3 regions of the Devosia salina genome follow, and region 1 is predicted to be linked to each of the others. Evidence: riboswitches for the same ligand, from Rfam matches in the RefSeq annotation. Region 1 holds a riboswitch; each other region holds the start of a gene.

The links. A riboswitch is a leader RNA that binds a small molecule or an ion and turns the genes downstream of it on or off. The one in region 1 is predicted to bind FMN.
Region 2: another riboswitch for FMN. It lies ahead of ribD (bifunctional diaminohydroxyphosphoribosylaminopyrimidine deaminase/5-amino-6-(5-phosphoribosylamino)uracil reductase RibD); the one in region 1 lies ahead of ribD (bifunctional diaminohydroxyphosphoribosylaminopyrimidine deaminase/5-amino-6-(5-phosphoribosylamino)uracil reductase RibD).
Region 3: another riboswitch for FMN. It lies ahead of K1X15_RS06275 (DMT family transporter); the one in region 1 lies ahead of ribD (bifunctional diaminohydroxyphosphoribosylaminopyrimidine deaminase/5-amino-6-(5-phosphoribosylamino)uracil reductase RibD).

What each region holds. Positions count from the first base shown of each region.
Region 1 covers NZ_CP080590.1:2,779,572-2,785,179, reverse strand. Annotated here, with positions in the region: gene ribH (6,7-dimethyl-8-ribityllumazine synthase) at 97-552, opposite strand; gene ribB (3,4-dihydroxy-2-butanone-4-phosphate synthase) at 545-1,765, opposite strand; gene K1X15_RS13575 (riboflavin synthase) at 1,741-2,349, opposite strand; gene ribD (bifunctional diaminohydroxyphosphoribosylaminopyrimidine deaminase/5-amino-6-(5-phosphoribosylamino)uracil reductase RibD) at 2,330-3,427, opposite strand; FMN riboswitch at 3,469-3,618, opposite strand; gene K1X15_RS13565 (hypothetical protein) at 3,812-4,090, shown strand; gene queF (preQ(1) synthase) at 4,197-4,658, opposite strand; gene K1X15_RS13555 (VUT family protein) at 4,655-5,233, opposite strand; gene K1X15_RS13550 (hypothetical protein) at 5,410-5,608, opposite strand, start outside.
Region 2 covers NZ_CP080590.1:2,621,953-2,627,560, forward strand. Annotated here, with positions in the region: gene K1X15_RS12710 (riboflavin synthase) at 1-451, opposite strand, end outside; gene ribD (bifunctional diaminohydroxyphosphoribosylaminopyrimidine deaminase/5-amino-6-(5-phosphoribosylamino)uracil reductase RibD) at 432-1,529, opposite strand; FMN riboswitch at 1,571-1,720, opposite strand; gene K1X15_RS12720 (hybrid sensor histidine kinase/response regulator) at 1,857-4,148, opposite strand; gene K1X15_RS12725 (EAL domain-containing response regulator) at 4,186-5,394, opposite strand; gene K1X15_RS12730 (hypothetical protein) at 5,424-5,608, opposite strand, start outside.
Region 3 covers NZ_CP080590.1:1,315,597-1,321,204, reverse strand. Annotated here, with positions in the region: gene K1X15_RS06285 (aldo/keto reductase) at 1-429, shown strand, start outside; gene K1X15_RS06280 (MFS transporter) at 473-1,891, opposite strand; FMN riboswitch at 2,050-2,194, shown strand; gene K1X15_RS06275 (DMT family transporter) at 2,294-3,265, shown strand; gene K1X15_RS06270 (MurR/RpiR family transcriptional regulator) at 3,377-4,213, shown strand; gene K1X15_RS06265 (bifunctional 5-dehydro-2-deoxygluconokinase/5-dehydro-2-deoxyphosphogluconate aldolase) at 4,337-5,608, shown strand, end outside.

The DNA.
Region 1 (5,608 bases):
CCTTCCAGACCAATTTAGAATCTACGGAAGAAATTAAAAATCCCACTCTCCGATCAGCCAAATTACAGCTTTAAGCGGCAACCCTACAGCATCGCATCACGCCCCGACGGCACCATCAATTGCCCGCAGCACGGCCAGCGCCTCCAGACAGGCAGCGGCTGCTTCCCGGCCTTTGTTGTGCTCGTCCTTGCGGCTGCGCAGGATGGCCTGTTCGTCCGTATAGGTGGTCAAAATGCCGAAAGTAATAGGCTTGCCGGTTTCCAGGCCAGCCTGCATCAATCCGTGGGCGGCCGCCTCGCTGATATATTCGAAATGGGCCGTATCGCCCTTGATGACGCAGCCGAGGCAAATCACGCCGTCGAAGCCTGATTGCGCCAGGCGCTTGGCGATGAGTGGAATTTCGAAGGCGCCAGGCGCCGAATAGACGTGGTCCGGTGCAATCGAAACGCCGTTTTCGGCGAGATAGGCCAGTGCTCCGTCGCGCAGGCCGTGGGTGACCTCGGGATTGAACTGGCTGACGACAAGGGCAAGGCGATATGTGCTTTCAGACATTCTGGTTCTCATGTTCCTGATGGGTGAAGGTGTGGCCGAACTTGTCCCGCTTGGTCGCGAGATAGCGCCAGTTGTAGGGATTGGCCGGAATTTCGAGCGGCACGCGCTCGGCGACATCGATGCCGAACTGTTCGAGCGACAAGGCCTTGTCCGGATTGTTCGACAGGAGCCGCAGGCGTTCGATGCCGAGCGCGCGCAGGATCTGCCCGGCCATGCCATAGTCGCGGGCATCGGGCGCAAACCCAAGGGCCTCATTGGCTTCCACCGTGTCGTGCCCCTGGTCCTGCAGGGCATAGGCGCGGATCTTGTTGGCAAGGCCGATGCCACGCCCTTCCTGCCCGCGCAGATAAATGAGGGCGCCGCCATCACCAGTGGCGATCTGGCGCAGGGCCTCCTGCAATTGCGGTCCGCAATCGCATCTGAGCGAACCCAGTGCATCACCGGTCAGGCACTCCGAATGCAAACGAACCAGCGGCGTGCGCCCCACAGGATTGCGGATCAGCGCCAGATGCTCGGTGCCGTCCAACCGGCTGCGGAAAGCGCGGACCTCCAGGGGAACCGGGGAGTGTTCGGTGGGCAATTCGGAGCGCGCCACTTCATCCACCAGAGTCTCGTTGGCGAGGCGATGGGCGATGATGTCCCTTATGGTGAGGATGGGCAGCTTGTGTTCCCGGGCAAAGACCTCGAGATCGGGCCGTCGCGCCATTTGTCCGTCGTCCCGCATAACCTCGCAGATCACCCCGGCGGGCCGCAGTCCGGCCAGCCGCATCAGGTCGATCGCCCCTTCGGTATGGCCATCGCGCGCCAATACGCCATTGTCGGCGGCCCGCAGCGGAAAGACATGGCCCGGCGAGGCAATATCGGCGGGTCTGACACCGGGGTCGGTCGCAATCTGAATTGTCCGGGACCGGTCATGCGCCGAAATGCCCGTGGTAATCCCCTCGACGGCCTCGATGGAAACGGTAAAGGCGGTCGAGCGGCGGGCCCGGTTGTTGGCCACCATCGGGGGCAGGCCAAGCCGGTCGACCTGTTCGCCGGTGAGCGCTAGGCAGATCAGGCCGCGGCCGAACCGGGCCATGAAGTTGATTGCTTCAGGGGTGGCGAATTCGGCGGCAATGACCAGATCGCCTTCATTTTCGCGATCTTCGTCATCGACCAGGATCACCATGCCGCCATTGCGCAATTGGGTCAGGGCTTGAGATAGGGCAGACATAGGCGCTCCACATATTTGGCCATGACGTCGACCTCGACATTGAGATCGTCGCCAATGGCGAGCGTGTTGAGATTGGTGTGGTCCCAGGTGTGTGGGATGATGGTCACCAGCACGGCAACGCCCCCGTCCCGCCGTTCGAGACCGTTGATGGTGAGGCTGATGCCGTTAAGGGCGATGGAGCCTTTTTCGACGCAATAGCGTCCAAGGGCGTCGGGCAGCACAAAGACGTGCTTGTAGGCGCCATCGGCCTCGACACGCTCCACCAGTCGCGCCAGTCCGTCGACATGACCCTGCACCAGATGTCCGGAAAGCCGCGTGTCGAGCGTTACCGCACGTTCCAGATTGGCGTATTGTCCGACGGCCAGGCCACCCAGATTGGTGCGCGCCAGCGTTTCGGGGCTGATGAAGAAACGGGCGCGGCCGGCGCCATCGAATTGGGTGACCGTCAGGCACACGCCATTGACTGCAATACTCTCGCCCAGCGACAAGTCCGGCCAGCCGCTCTCAAGTTCGATCTCCAGCGAGCCGCCATTGGGCGCGGCCAGAGAGACGCGTGCGCGTTTTTCAATGATGCCCGAGAACATCTTTTTCCTTTCCGTGTGAATAAGCTTGGGAAGCCGGGTTGTGCCGAACGGTTACCCGGTCGGTCCCGTCGGGATTGGCGGCCTGTTCGATCAGGACATGCTCGTCCCAGAGGCCGCTTGTGAGCAGATGCGCGGTCAGGGTCGGACCAGCTTCGACCAGCACTTCCATGCCGCCCGCCATGCCAATCGCTTCCAAGGCGTGGTGCACGTCATCGGCCAGGTGCAGGGCAAAGCCGCGCTCTCGGGCAGCATCCAGATAGGTCTCGGTGATCCGCCGGCGCCGGTCCAGAATGGCCAGCATGCGTTGCTTTTCCGGATGGTCTGGCACCCGCCGCACGGTAAAGAGAGGGTTGTCGGCCAGCACTGTCCCCGAGCCGGTCAGGATGGCATCGGCCCGGCGCCGCAGACGATGGGCCAGGTCCAGCGATGCAGCGCTGGTAAAGGTCTTGCGCCCGGCAGCCGGTACCATGCTTCCCGACGCGGAAATGGCCTGCTTGATGGTGATGAAAGGCAGTCCGGTCCGGACGCGTTTTGCGAATGGCGCGAGCAGCCGGTTGGCTTCTCCAAACAGCACAGCGGCTTCGGGGTGGTGCAGACCGGACAAGAAGTGCACATCGAGCCCCGCTGCGCGCAGGCGTTCGGCGCCTCCGCCCGTGACCTTGGGATTCGGGTCACGGCAGGCAATCCAGACCTGGCGTGCGCCGGTGCTCAGAATGGCCTCAGCGCAGGGTGGCGTGCGACCGTGGTGATTGCAGGGTTCGAGCGTCACCACGACACTGTCGATTTTATCGGCAAGCCCGGCGGCGCGAGCCTTGTTGATGGCGTCAGCCTCGGCATGAGGCATGCCTGCCCGCCGATGTGCGCCGGTAGCCAGTTCCCGCCCATTGGCGTCAAGCAGCACGCAACCGACCGGCGGATTTGGCGCGGTTGCGCCTTCATGGGCCCGCGCCAGATCCAAGGCACGCGCAAAGGCGCGCAGGATCGGCTGCGGCGGAAAGTCTGGATTGGGGTAAACTGCGCTTTCGTCCATGCCCGTCCCGTCGTCACCAAAGACGCGTTCCAGGGCAAATGACGACAAGCACGCGCTGTCCGGTGAACGGAAAGCGCGCGTCGACAATCATCGGTTCTCTTCCATCCGGACTATACCGTCGGCCCCGGAATTACACCGGGTCTGCTGACCCCATCCCGAAGGATGGGCGCTCGCGGGCTGATGTGTGCAAAGACACAATTACCGCCGGTGGGGAATTCCACCCCGCCCTGAGAACACTTGCAGGTAACCTGCTTCAATTTGACTTAGAGCAAGGGCGGCAACAGATCAAGAAGGCACATCAACGTGCCCTTATCCCGGGCATGTGCATGCAAGTTATCTCAATAGCAATTCAGTTCGAATAGGAACCGTACGTGAGTCTGACCAGACACTGCGAGACCGGCCCTGTTGAGCCGAAATCCTATGAGGGTGTTTATGAAAAAGTCTCTTCTTCTGTCTTCCGCGCTGTCGGTCGTCGCGGCGATTGCGATCGCCAGCCCCGCATTGGCCATTGGTTCTGGCGACGTGCCTGCTCCTGTCGATTTGATTGACATGGCAGGTCCGGGCCAGAGCCACACCAATGACAGCGGCATTTCCGGCTTTGACGGAAACCAGGGAAATGATCGCAAGGTGGGCAATGCCGGCGGTGGGTCCGTGTCGGAGCCCATCGAACAACCGGTTGAGGAGCCGGCGGACGACGGTGGGGTCTGGTAATATTGCCAAACCTCGCAGGGCAGCCTCAAGTTGCGAGACTGCCCTGCGAGTCAATTCTCGAGTTCAGTTGCACGCTCGCATTGGTTGGCGCACGAACAAACTGAACCTAGCCACGGCCGCGATAGCTGGGGACGCCAGTGTCTGGTAGCCAGAGATGGCTCGGCGGAGTCCCGGTCTGCCAGAAGACGTCAATCGGGATGCCGCCGCGCGGATACCAGTAGCCGGCAATTCTGAGCCAGCGCGGCTCGAGCAGGCCCACCAAACGACGCCCGATCCCGACTGTGCAATCTTCATGGAAGGCCCCGTGATTGCGGAAAGCCGTCAAATAGAGCTTGAGGGATTTTGACTCTACCAGCCACCTGTCCGGAACGTAGTCAATGACCAGGTGGGCAAAATCCGGTTGACCTGTGACCGGGCAAATTGACGTGAATTCAGGCGCGGTGAAACGGGTCAGATAATCGGTATCCTCGTGAGGATTGGGCACGCGTTCCAAAACGGCCGTCGTGGGGTCAGTGGGTGCCGGAATGTCGCGCCCAAGCTGGCTCAGGCCAAGATGCTGCTCGCTCATGCCTGTGCTCCCTCAATGGGAGCCGCCGACGTGCGGCGTGTCTGCAACAGATGAAGCAGCGGCAACGCAAGTACCACCATCCAGCCTTTGCCCACAACCTGACCCCACATCAAGTCTGTGCTGCCAAATGCCAGTTGCAGAAAGATCAGCGTATCCACAAAGAGCCCGACGATGCTCGAGGTGAACACGGCGAGAAGCAAGCCGCGACGCCGCAAGGGCGTGAATACCGCCATGTCTGCCAGTTCGGACACCAGAAATGCTGCGGTCGACGCAATCACCAGGGCGGGCGGCGCTATCGTGGCTGAGATGGCTGCACCAGCGATGATGGCGGCGATGGCCCAGATTGCGCCAAGACGCTGTTGCACAAAATCCCGGAGGACAAATGCAAGGCCGGCCACCAGCACACCGCTGGGCGCCAAGAGGCCGGGCGCCACTGGCACAAGACAAGGGCCATCCGGAACGCAGACGGTTCCAACATTGCCAATCATCCAGTTGGCCAGCGGCACTGTCAGGGTGAAGGCAGCAATAAGGGCTATGCCCTCGACCTTCCAACGAAGGTCAGGCGTATTTGACATGGTTTTCTCCTGCTTTCAGGCAACACAGACCTGAGCGGAGCTTTCATTGCGGGAATTGGCGGTTCTTCGCAAGGGCCGAGCCCCGGTGTACCACCTGGCACCGGAGCTCGCTGACCAACTGGAAAACTTCGGAAAAGGAGCGATGCAACGCTCGCTGATCCTATATCTTATCGGACTTAGGGACGCACGCCCCCTTTTCCGCCAGCATTTTCACTGCCGGAATTGCCGCGGTCCTCATTGTCGTTGCGCCGTTCGTGAGCAGCCTCGACTGCGCCGTTGCTTTTGTCGTTCGCGTGCGCCAGTGCAGCTTCTCGATTGTTGCCCGGCAGTTTGGCAGCGGTCGCCACCGGGTTGGCGCTAACCGTGTCCTCTTCG
Region 2 (5,608 bases), 160 kb from region 1:
GGTCTAGGTCATTGATGGTGAGGCTGATGCCATTGAGGGCGATGGAGCCTTTTTCGACGCAATAGCGTCCAAGGGCGTCGGGCAGCACAAAGACATGCTTGTAGGCGCCATCGGCCTCGACCCGCTCCACCAGTCGCGCCAGTCCGTCGACATGACCCTGCACCAGATGTCCGGAAAGCCGCGTGTCGAGCGTTACCGCACGTTCCAGATTGGCGTATTGGCCGACGGCCAGGCCACCCAGATTGGTGCGCGCCAGCGTTTCGGGGCTGATGAAGAAACGGGCGCGGCCGGCGCCATCGAATTGGGTGACCGTCAGGCACACGCCATTGACTGCAATGCTCTCGCCCAGCGACAAGTCCGGCCAGCCGCTCTCAAGTTCGATCTCCAGCGAGCCGCCATTGGGCGCGGCCAGAGAGACGCGTGCGCGTTTTTCAATGATGCCCGAGAACATCTTTTTCCTTTCCGTGTGAATAAGCTTGGGAAGCCGGGTTGTGCCGAACGGTTACCCGGTCGGTCCCGTCGGGATTGGCGGCCTGTTCGATCAGGACATGCTCGTCCCAGAGGCCGCTTGTGAGCAGACGCGCGGTCAGAGTCGGACCAGCTTCGACCAGCACTTCCATGCCGCCCGCCATGCCAATCGCTTCCAAGGCGTGGTGCACGTCATCGGCCAGGTGCAGGGCAAAGCCGCGCTCTCGGGCAGCATCCAGATAGGTCTCGGTGACCCGCCGGCGCCGGTCCAGAATGGCCAACATGCGTTGCTTTTCCGGATGGTCTGGCACCCGCCGCACGGTAAAGAGAGGGTTGTCGGCCAGCACTGTCCCCGAGCCTGTCAGGACGGCATCGGCCCGGCGCCGCAGACGATGGGCCAGGTCCAGCGAGGAAGAGCTTGTAAAGGTCTTGCGCCCGGCGGCCGGTACCATGCTTCCCGATGCGGAAATGGCCTGCTTGATGGTGATGAAAGGCAGTCCGGTCCGGACGCGTTTTGCGAATGGCGCGAGCAGCCGGTTGGCTTCTCCAAGCAGCACAGCGGCTTCGGGGTGGTGCAGATCGGACAAGAAGTGCACATCGAGTCCCGCTGCGCGCAGGCGTTCGGCGCCTCCGCCCGCGACCTTGGGATTGGGGTCACGGCAGGCAATCCAGACGTGACGGGCCCCCGTGCTCAAGATGGCCTCAGCGCAGGGTGGCGTGCGGCCGTGGTGGTTGCAGGGTTCGAGCGTTACCACGACGCTGTCGATATTGTCTGCAAGGCCTGCGGAACGGGCCTGGGCGATGGCCTCGGCCTCGGCATGGAGCAGACCCGCCCGCCGATGTGCGCCGCTGGCCAACTCCTGTCCCAGAGCGTCGAGCAAGATGCAGCCGACCGGCGGATTGGGGGCCGTCGCACCCTCATGGGCCCGCGCCAGATCCAAGGCACGCGCAAAGGCGCTCAGGATCGGCTGCGGCGGAAGATATGGATGGGGATAAACTGCGCTTTCGTCCATGCCCGTCCCGTCGTCACCAAAGACGCGTTCCAGGGCAAATGACGACAAGCACGCGCTGTCCGGTGAACGGAAAGCGCGCGTCGACGATCATCGGTTCTCTTCCATCCGGACTATACCGTCGGCCCCGGAATTACACCGGGTCTGCTGACCCCACCCCGAAGGATGGGCGCTCGCGGGCTGATGTGCGCAAAGACACAATTACCGCCGGTGGGGAATTTCACCCCGCCCTGAGAACACTCATCCGCATTGAATAGGGAGCGTGGGCCGCAAGATCAAGTGGGCACAAAGGCGTAACCGGCACGAGTGTCGATGCGGACCTCCGAGCGCACACGCGCAAGATCGGGATCAGCATCGCCGTAACACCAGATTCTTGCTCTACTGCAAGATTTTGCGCAGGCTGGCAGCCAGGTGGTCGCGACTGTAGGGCTTGCTGAGCAGATCGATGCCCGGATCAAGGCGCCCATCTGTTTCGACGGCGTTCTCGGCATAGCCGGACGTGAACAGGACCTTGAGGTCTGGTCGCAAGACCCGCGCTCTTTTCGCAAGGTCGACGCCATTCATGCCACCGGGCATGACGATATCGGTGAACAGCAGCGTGACGTCGGGATTGGCCGCGAGTAGTTCCATGGCCGGGGTCGCGGCGGTCGCCTCCAGGACGCGGTAGCCCAGCCCTCCAAGCAGGCCGCAGACGTGACGGCGGACCAGGGCGTCATCCTCGACAACCAGGATCAGTTCGTTGCCCCCTTCGGGCACTTGACGCGCTGGATTTTCCGGGCATTTGCCCACGCTTTGATTGGCCCTAGAAAAATACAGACTGACCGAGGTTCCGTGGCCCACATCGGAGCGAAGGCGGAGGTGACCGCCCGATTGCTTGACGAAGCCATAGACCATGCTCAAACCGAGGCCCGATCCCTTGCCAACATCCTTTGTGGTGAAAAAGGGCTCAAAGACTTTGGACAGCAGTTCCGGTTCTATTCCGTGGCCGGTGTCAGATACCGCCAGAACCACATACTGTCCGGGCGCGACATCGGCTGCTATCGCCTGACTGGTGTCGAACGTCGTGTTGGCCATGCTAATCGTCAGGCGCCCACCATCGCTCATGGCGTCGCGGGCGTTGATGGCCAGATTGAGAACGGCGCTTTCCAGCAGAGCCGGGTCGATTTCGACGGGCCACAGTCCTTCTGGCTGGTCGACCTCGACATCAATGTGCTCGCCCAATGTCCGAACCAGCATGGTATGCATGCCGGCAATGAGGCTGCCCAAATCAAGCAGCTGCGGCTGCAGGGGCTGCTTGCGGCCAAAGGCCAGCAGGCGACTTGTCAGGTCCGCTCCCCTTTGGGCGGCCGTGGAAATCATTTCGGCGAGGTGACGCGACTCCTGCCCGCTCTCAAGCGCCTCGCATAGCAGCTCGGCACTGCCCGCGATGACGGTGAGGAGGTTGTTGAAGTCATGCGCGACACCGCCTGTGAGCTGGCCCATGGCTTCGAGTTTTTGCGCCTGCCGCAAGCGGCCCTCGAGCTCACGCTGGGCTGACACATCGAGCATGCTGCCCACCATCCGTACCGCCTTGCCGCTTTCGTCGCGGATGACCGAGCCGCGGTCGATGATGCTGAGCGCGTGCCCGTCGCTATGCAGGAAGCGGTACTCACTGACCCAGGTTTTCTCTGTGCCGTTGATAACCGCATGAATGCTCTCGATCACCCGGTCGGCGTCTTCGGGATGGATGCGGTTCATCCAAGACCCGGGACCTGGCTCCACCTCGTCAGGGTCATAGCCGAACAGCGTCTTGAAGTTCTCATTCCACCACAGGGTGTTGCCGACCAGGTCCCAGTCCCAGATCACATCATTGGTGGCCTGCGCCACAAGCAGAAACCGCTCGTTGCTGATCCGGACGTGTTCTTCGGCCCGCTTGCGCCGCGATATGTCGCGGAAATAGACGGCGAGCCCCTCTGGCGTCGGGTAGGCGTCGACATCGAACCAGGCTTCCAGCGGTGGGTAATATTCCTGGAACCGGACTGCCAGGCCATTCTGAACCGCTTCTCGATAGCAGGTATCGAACTGGCTCCCGATCGCCTGGGGGAATTCGCCCCAGATGTTGCACCCTTCTAACTCTCCCCGTCGGCGCCCCAGCAAAGCCTCGGCCTGGGGATTGAGGAAGGAAAACCGCCATTCCCGATCGAGCAGGAAAAAGGCATCGCTGATGTTTTCGAGCGTCTGGCGCAGCCGACGGGCTAGGGCATCGGCTTCGTTGTGCATGGAGACGAGGTGGGTAATGTCCTGGAAGGCGCCCTCGACGGCAACGATGGTGCCTGTGTCGTCGCGAACGGCCTGACCGATGGCACGGACCCAGATACGATTGTCTTTGGCTGTCACCAGTTGCTGAATGTCGTCGAAGGACCGGCCGTTTTCTGCACAAAGGGCGAACGTTCTGCTGATCATCGGCCGCTGTTCGGGGGGATAATAGTTCAGCGCCTGCTCGAACGTGGGCGAGAAGCCCTGAGCCTCTTCATGGATATCGACTGTTTCCGGGCTCCAGTGGACCCTCATCGAATTGAGATCGACGCGCCAGGCGCCAAGACGGGCCATGCATCCGGCGATGCGCCGGAGGCGTTCGGCCTCGGGCCGTTCCGGGAGCGGTATCGGATCGCCGCCAGTATCGCGGTTCATGGGTGGGAAAGGATCGGGATCGTGCATGGTCCAGCGCTCAGGCGGTGTCGGACCAGGCCACGGCGCGGGCTGCCTGCATCGGGCGGCCGATGAAATAGCCCTGGGCGGCGTAGCACCCCATCTCGCGCAGGCGCATATAGGTGTCGAGGTCCTCCACGCCCTCCGCGACCGTAATCATCCCCAGGCCATTGCTCATGCCGATAATGGCCGCGATGATGGCCTGCGCCTCGCAGGAATGGCACAACTCAGCGACGAAGCTGCGGTCGATCTTGATTTCGGAGAAGGGCATACGGGCCAATTGGACGAGGGACGAATAGCCGACACCGAAGTCGTCGATGGACAGTTTCATGCCCATCAGTCGCGCCCGAGTCAGCACGTCCAGGGCACCAGAATAGGGGTCGATCGCGCCGCTTTCGGTGACTTCGAGGACAACGCGTTCCGGCGCGACCCCGTAACGCGAACAGGCATCGGCAATGGTCCGCACGGACTGGTCATCCTTCAGGCACTGCGCGGGAATGTTAATGGCTATCGTATGGGGCAGGGCGGCAAAATTGCCCCCGAGCCAGGCCAGCGAACGATCCGCCATGACTTCGGTGAGCCTGGCCGCCTGGCCGCTCTGCTCTGCCAGGGGAACGAATGTATCGGGGCCGCAAATGTGTGTGTCGCCGCGGGTCCAGCGCGCCAGCGCTTCGTAGCCGATTAACCCGCCGTCGCTGCACCTGACCTTAGGCTGGAAAACCGGGCCGATCTCGCCTTCCGCCATGGCGCGCGCCAGATCGTGGCTGGTCGGCGTTGCATTGGGGGACGTTGCGACAAGTTTGAGCCGTGGTGTGACTTCGACCGTCTCGAGCAGCGTGGCAAGAGCGCTGCGGCTGAATGGCTTGGACAGGGCGCCCGCGATCGGCAGCCGATGTTGTCTTGCGGAACGTTGAGCGGCGTCCAGCACCCGGCTATCGACGCCGCTGACAATGATCAGGGTCGCCTGGCACTCCATTTTTGCCAGCCGCTGGATGACCTCGACACCGTCGACGCCGGGCATGACCAGATCAAGCAGAATGTGGCTGGGCTCCCATTCGGAAACATGGGTGAAGAATTCATCAGCCGTCCGACAATAGGCACTTTCGGCACCGAGGGAGGCCGCCATCAGCCGCACGGTTTCGCCGACAAGCGGATCATCGTCGAGGATCAGCAAACGCAGGTGGGAGCCCGAAGCCTGCTCTTGGGGCTCGGAGGGCAGGTCAGTCATGCTTTCTCCACGAGGGATGTTCATTTGGGTCATCCCGAAACGCGTTTTGGAAATGTCAGAGGGTGCAGGCGTGATGGCGCGCGCGGCGTATCCTGCGAGAGATGGATTGCCGTGCCGCTGACATAGGTGAAGCCGCTTTCAACCGCGGCCAGCGCCAGGCCGATCGTATTGGCGGCATGCGCCATGGTGCGGGGGTTATTGCTCTTGGCAAATT
Region 3 (5,608 bases), 1.5 Mb from region 1:
AAGCCGCAGGCGCTCTCCAACAACTTTGCGCTGGCCGAAATGCTCGACCCGATCTGGGCCGGATGCGTAACCGCGGCGACACCGGATTTCAAACAGTGGCTGGTCGACCGGCAGGTAACGAACTTCTCCTGGTCGAGCCAGGCGCGCGGCTTCTTCACCGACCTTGCCGGTCGGGACAAGCGCGACAATGAGGAACTGGTGCGCTGCTGGTACAATGACCAGAATTTTGGGCGACGCGACCGCGCGATCGAACTGGGCAAGCAGCTCGGCCACTCGCCGATCCACATCGCCCTGGCCTATGTGCTGGCCCAGCCCTTCCCCAGCGTGCCGCTGATCGGCCCGCGCCGGCTGGTGGAGCTGGAAGACAGCCTCAAGGCCTTCGAGATCAAGCTGACGCCGGAACAGGTGCGCTGGCTGGAACAAGGCTGATCGAAATGAGAAGGCCCCGGAGCGATCCGGGGCCTTTCAGTTTCTATTCGCTGGCAAAGGCCGCAATCGGCGTACTTTTTGCCAGATGCACCATGCGGAGCGCGGCGAGGAATGCCAGCCCCGCAAACACCACCGCGACAACGAAAAGCGGCACGATGGCGAGCAGGATCGCCGCGTTGTCGGTGGCCTGGGCATAGCCGGCCGCGTTGGCAGCGACACCGGCCAGGGCGGCGCCGAGGGCATTGCCTGCCGACTGGGTCGTGGGAAGCAGTGCCGAGGTGCGGTCACGCTCAGCATCGCTGCTGGCCTCCATGATGGTGAGCATGGTGTAGCCATTGGAAATGCCGAAGCCCATGCCAATGGCCAGCTGTGCAACAATCAGAATGACCGGCTGGGTCAGCTGGAGCCCGGCAAATACGCCAACCAGCCCCAGCGCAAGCAGCACAGGCCCAAGGCGGATGAGGATACGTCGGGTGGACCGCCTGCGCACATTGGCAACCGTCACGGAAGACAGGCTCCAGCCGATGGCCATCACCGCCCCGATGATTGCCGCCTGGGTCGGGCCGTATCCCCACAATTGCTGCAACAGCAGCACCAGATAGACACCCGTGGCCGCGCCGGCGATCGGCATGAGCAGGAACATCCAAAGCCCGGACCCCACCGCTGAACGCAGGGAAAAGGCATCAGGCGGCATCAGTCGCTCGATGCTCCGCCGGTCGAGCCACACCGCCATGATGAGGGCAACGGCCGCGACGGCGAGCAGCAGTCCCGCCTGCATTGGCGGTGCGATGGCGGCCAACGCCACCAGCATGGTCCCGCCGCCGATCGTCACCAGCCGCAAGCCCGGGAAGCCGCTGCTCTGGGTCACCCTTTCACCCTGCGGCACGACAAGGAGCACCATGGTGCCGAAGATCAGCACCAGCGGGACATTGACGAGAAAGGCAGCGCGCCAGGAAATCAGCTCCGTAAGCGCCCCTGCCCCGGCCGGGCCGCCAAAGGCCGCAATGGCCCAGACCATGGCCTGCATTCCGAACACCTTGGGCACCAGTCGGCTGGGGAACAGCTCAGGGATGAGCGCAAAACAGAGCGCGGCAACAACGCCCTCGCCGAACCCCTGTATCGCCCGGCCCACCAGCACCTGCGACATGTCTCCGGCGGTCGCGGCGATCAGCGTGCCCACTAGGAACACCCCCGCCAGGCCCAGCAGCGAGCCACGCGATCCCAGCCGACGCTTGAACAGGGCTGCGGCCGCGCCACCGACAATGGCAAAGACCAGATAGAGCGTGGTCGCCCAGGAAATGACCTCGATGCCGCCCAGCTCCTGTACGGCCGAGGGCAGAGCCGCCGAAGTGAAGAACGCATTGAATGCGAACAGGGACACGCCCAGGGCAAGAATGGTTGTGACAGCCAGATAGCGGGGGCCGAAAATTTCGGCCCAGCGGCCTTCCACGGTTTCAGACATGACGGGTGCCTTATTAAACAAGATACCACTTGTTTAATTAGAGCCGGGGCGGAATGCAATCCGATTTCGCTCAAATTTTGGGCAGAACCGGTATCACCCCTGTGCGTGCTTGTCAGACCCGGCCAACTGGCCTATCTAAGCCCCTGCAGGCTTGCCTGCATTGTTCTCAGGGCGGGGTGAAATTCCCCACCGGCGGTAAAGGCAGACATGCCAAGCCCGCGAGCGCTCCCGACCATCGGGAGGTCAGCAGATCCGGTGTAAATCCGGAGCCGACGGTCACAGTCCGGATGAAAGAGAACGGGACAAAGCGCCTTTGCCGGCGCGCGTGGCTATTTGGCTGCGCCATTTTCGGCATGTCGCCTCCCGTAACCCTGAGGAAACTGGTTACGGAAAGGACGACAGATGAGCCAGATTTCCTCGACTTCCAACAGCGCCGCAACGTCGGGCGCCGCCTTCATGGTGGTGGCCAGCATCGTGTTTGCAGGCACCAATGTTCTCCAGTCGGTTCTGCCGACGCCCGCCGAATGGGGCGGCTTTGGCATGAGTTCGACAGGTATGGCCTTCTGGCAGTACGTGATCGCCTCTATCCTGGCGCTGCCCCTGATCCTCAGGATCGGCCTCTCAAACCTGCGGACCAGGCGCCCGGTCGCCCACGAGATCCGGGCCTTCGTCTCGGCCCTCGGCGTCCATGTCTTCGTCTATGGCTTCGCCTCTGGCGTGCCGATCTGGCAGATGGTGACCCTTCTGGCCACCGGCCCGCTCTTCATCATTCTTGGCTCCGCCCTGTTCCTGGGTGAGAGGGTGTCCTCGGCACGCCTTGCTGCCTCCATTATCGGCTTTGTGGGAGCCATCATCGTCTCGGGCGTCGGAACTGAAAGCCTTGGCTGGCAGGCGCTGATCCCGATCACTGCCGCTGCGCTCTGGGCCGGCACCGATGTGCTGACCAAGTATCTGGCCCGCAAAGGCGAGAGCCCTGAAACCATGACCATCTCGCTGCTGGTCCTGATGACGCCCAATCATCTTGCCATTCTCCTCGTGGCCAATGCCCTTTCTGGCATCCTGCCCATGGGTATGGCGCCGGGTTTCCCGTTTGCACTGCCCGATGGCACCGGCCTCTGGCTGTTGTTGCTGCTCGGCGCCCTGACGGCTGTCGCGCAATATCTGCTGGCCTTCGCCTATAAGGTTGCGGACGCGACCTATCTGCAGCCCTTTGGCGACCTCAAGGTGCCACTGAGTGGCCTGGTGGGCTGGATTGCCCTGGGCCAGGTGCCATCGCAGTGGTTCTGGGTCGGTGCGGCGCTGATCGTGGCTGCGTCAGCCTTCATCTACTGGGTGGAGAACCGTGGCGCACCGAGCCGCCTGCAGCCCGCCTGACAGGTTCCAGCATCGCAGTTCAAGGGCAGGACGGGTTCCGTTCTGCCCTTTTTCTTGCCGTGAGGCGCGATTCATTCCAGATATGGAACGTCCATTCCACGGGAAGCCGCCATGTCCGCGCCGCCTATTGTTGCCCCAGAGGATTTCGAAGCCCTTCGTGCCGCAATCATGGCGCAGCGAACCACACTGCCCAAGCGGCTCATGCAGGTCGGCGCCTATGCGCTGGAGCATCCGGACGAAATCGCCTTCGGCACCACGGCCAGCATAGCGCAGGCGGCGCAGGTGCAGCCGTCCACGCTGGTGCGGTTTGCTCAGAACTTCGGTTTCGATGGCTTCTCCGGCCTGCAGCATCTGTTTCGAGCCCGGCTCAAGGGGCGGAACTCATCCTACGAAGACCGGCTCCGGCAGATCGAGGAAAGCGGGGCCGAAGAGGCGGAAAGCAGCACCATCCTCAAGGGTTTCATCGCGGCGGCCCATCAGAGTCTGGAGGCGCTGACCGCCACCATCGATGCGGATCAGTTCGAAAGAGCCGTTGCCCTCTTGGCAAAGGCCGACACCATCTACCTCATTGCCCGACGTCGCAGCTTTCCCATCATCAGCTCAATGGCTTATGCCTTTGGCAAGCTCAAGGTGAGTTGCCAGGTGGTCAGTTCGGCCATCGGCAATGATGACGACATCCTCACCCTGGCATCACCCGTTGACGCGGCCATCGCGGTCAGCTTCTCGCCCTATGCAGCGGAGAGCGTGGTGCAGGCGCAGAGCCTTTCAGAGCGGGGGGTTCCCGTTGTCGCGCTCACCGATTCCGCCCTGTCGCCGCTGGCGGCCTGTGCCACCGAGTGGTTCGAACTGATCGAGGCGGATCACGCGGGCTTCCGCTCCCTTTCCGCCAGCCTGGCTTTGGCCACAGCGCTTACCGTCTGCGTTGCGGAGCGCCGCCGGCAGATCTAGGCGCGGTGACGCCCGGATCAAATGCTGCGGATTCTCGTTTGGAACGAACATTCCATATTGAATGAAATCAGAACCTGTGTTTCATTCTCCGTGACAGTTCGCAGCCCGGAGGAGGAGCAGGCTTTGGCCCCAGGCTATGAAAACACCAAAGACAACAAGCTGGACGTGATCACGATTGGTCGCGCCTCCGTGGACCTCTACGGCCAGCAAATCGGGACGCGCCTCGAGGACGTTGGCAGCTTCGCCAAGTCGGTCGGCGGCTGCCCCACCAACATCGCCGTCGGCACGGCACGACTGGGCCTCAAGTCGGCTTTGATCACGCGTGTGGGCGACGAGCAGATGGGGCGATTCATCCGCGAGCAGCTGGTTCGCGAAGGCGTGGAGACCGCCGGAATTGTAACCGACCCCGAACGCTTGACCGCGCTCGTGCTGCTGGCTGTCGAGAATGACAAGTCCTTCCCGCTGATCTTCTATCGCGACAATTGTGCGGACGCGGCGCTGAACGAGGACGACATTCATGAGTCGTTCATCAAGTCGGCCCGGGCCGTGCTGGTGACCGGCACGCATTTCGCCAAACCGAACAGCGACCGGGCGCAACGCAAGGCGATGCGCATCGCCCGCGCCAATGGCAGCAAGGTCATTTTCGACATCGACTACCGCCCCAATCTCTGGGGACTGGCGGGCCATGATGCTGGCGACAGCCGCTATATCGCCTCGGACGCCGTATCCGAGCATCTCAAGACCGTCCTGCCCGAGTGCGACCTGATCGTGGGCACGGAGGAAGAAGTGCTTATTGCGGCCGGCGCGGCCGATATCCGATCCGCGCTCAGGACGATCCGGACACTCTCCTCCGCCGTGATCGTCCTGAAGCGTGGGCCCATGGGCTGCATCGTCTATGAGGGGCCAATCCCGGACGATCTGGAAGAGGGCATCGTCGGCAAGGGCTTTCCCATCGAGGTTTACAACGTATTGGGGGCCGGCGACGCGTTCATGAGCGGCTTCCTGCGCGGCTGGCTGCGCGGGGAGAGCCATCAGACAAGTGCTACCTGGGCCAATGCCTGTGGCGCCTTTGCGGTGAGCCGGCTGCTCTGTGCACCCGAGATTCCGACCTGGCCAGAACTGCAGTACTTCCTCGAGCACGGCAGCACCGAGAGGGCGCTGCGCAAGGACGAGGCGATCAACCATGTGCATTGGGCGACCACCCGGCGGCGCGAAATTCCCAAGCTCATGGCCCTGGCGATCGACCATCGCAGCCAGCTTGAGGACATGGCGGGCGGCGATGCCGGCAAGCTGGCGCGCATCCCCGATTTCAAGGTTCTGGCTGTCCGTGCTGCTGCTCAGGTCGCGAATGGGCGCGACGGATTCGGTATGCTGCTTGACGACAAATATGGGCGC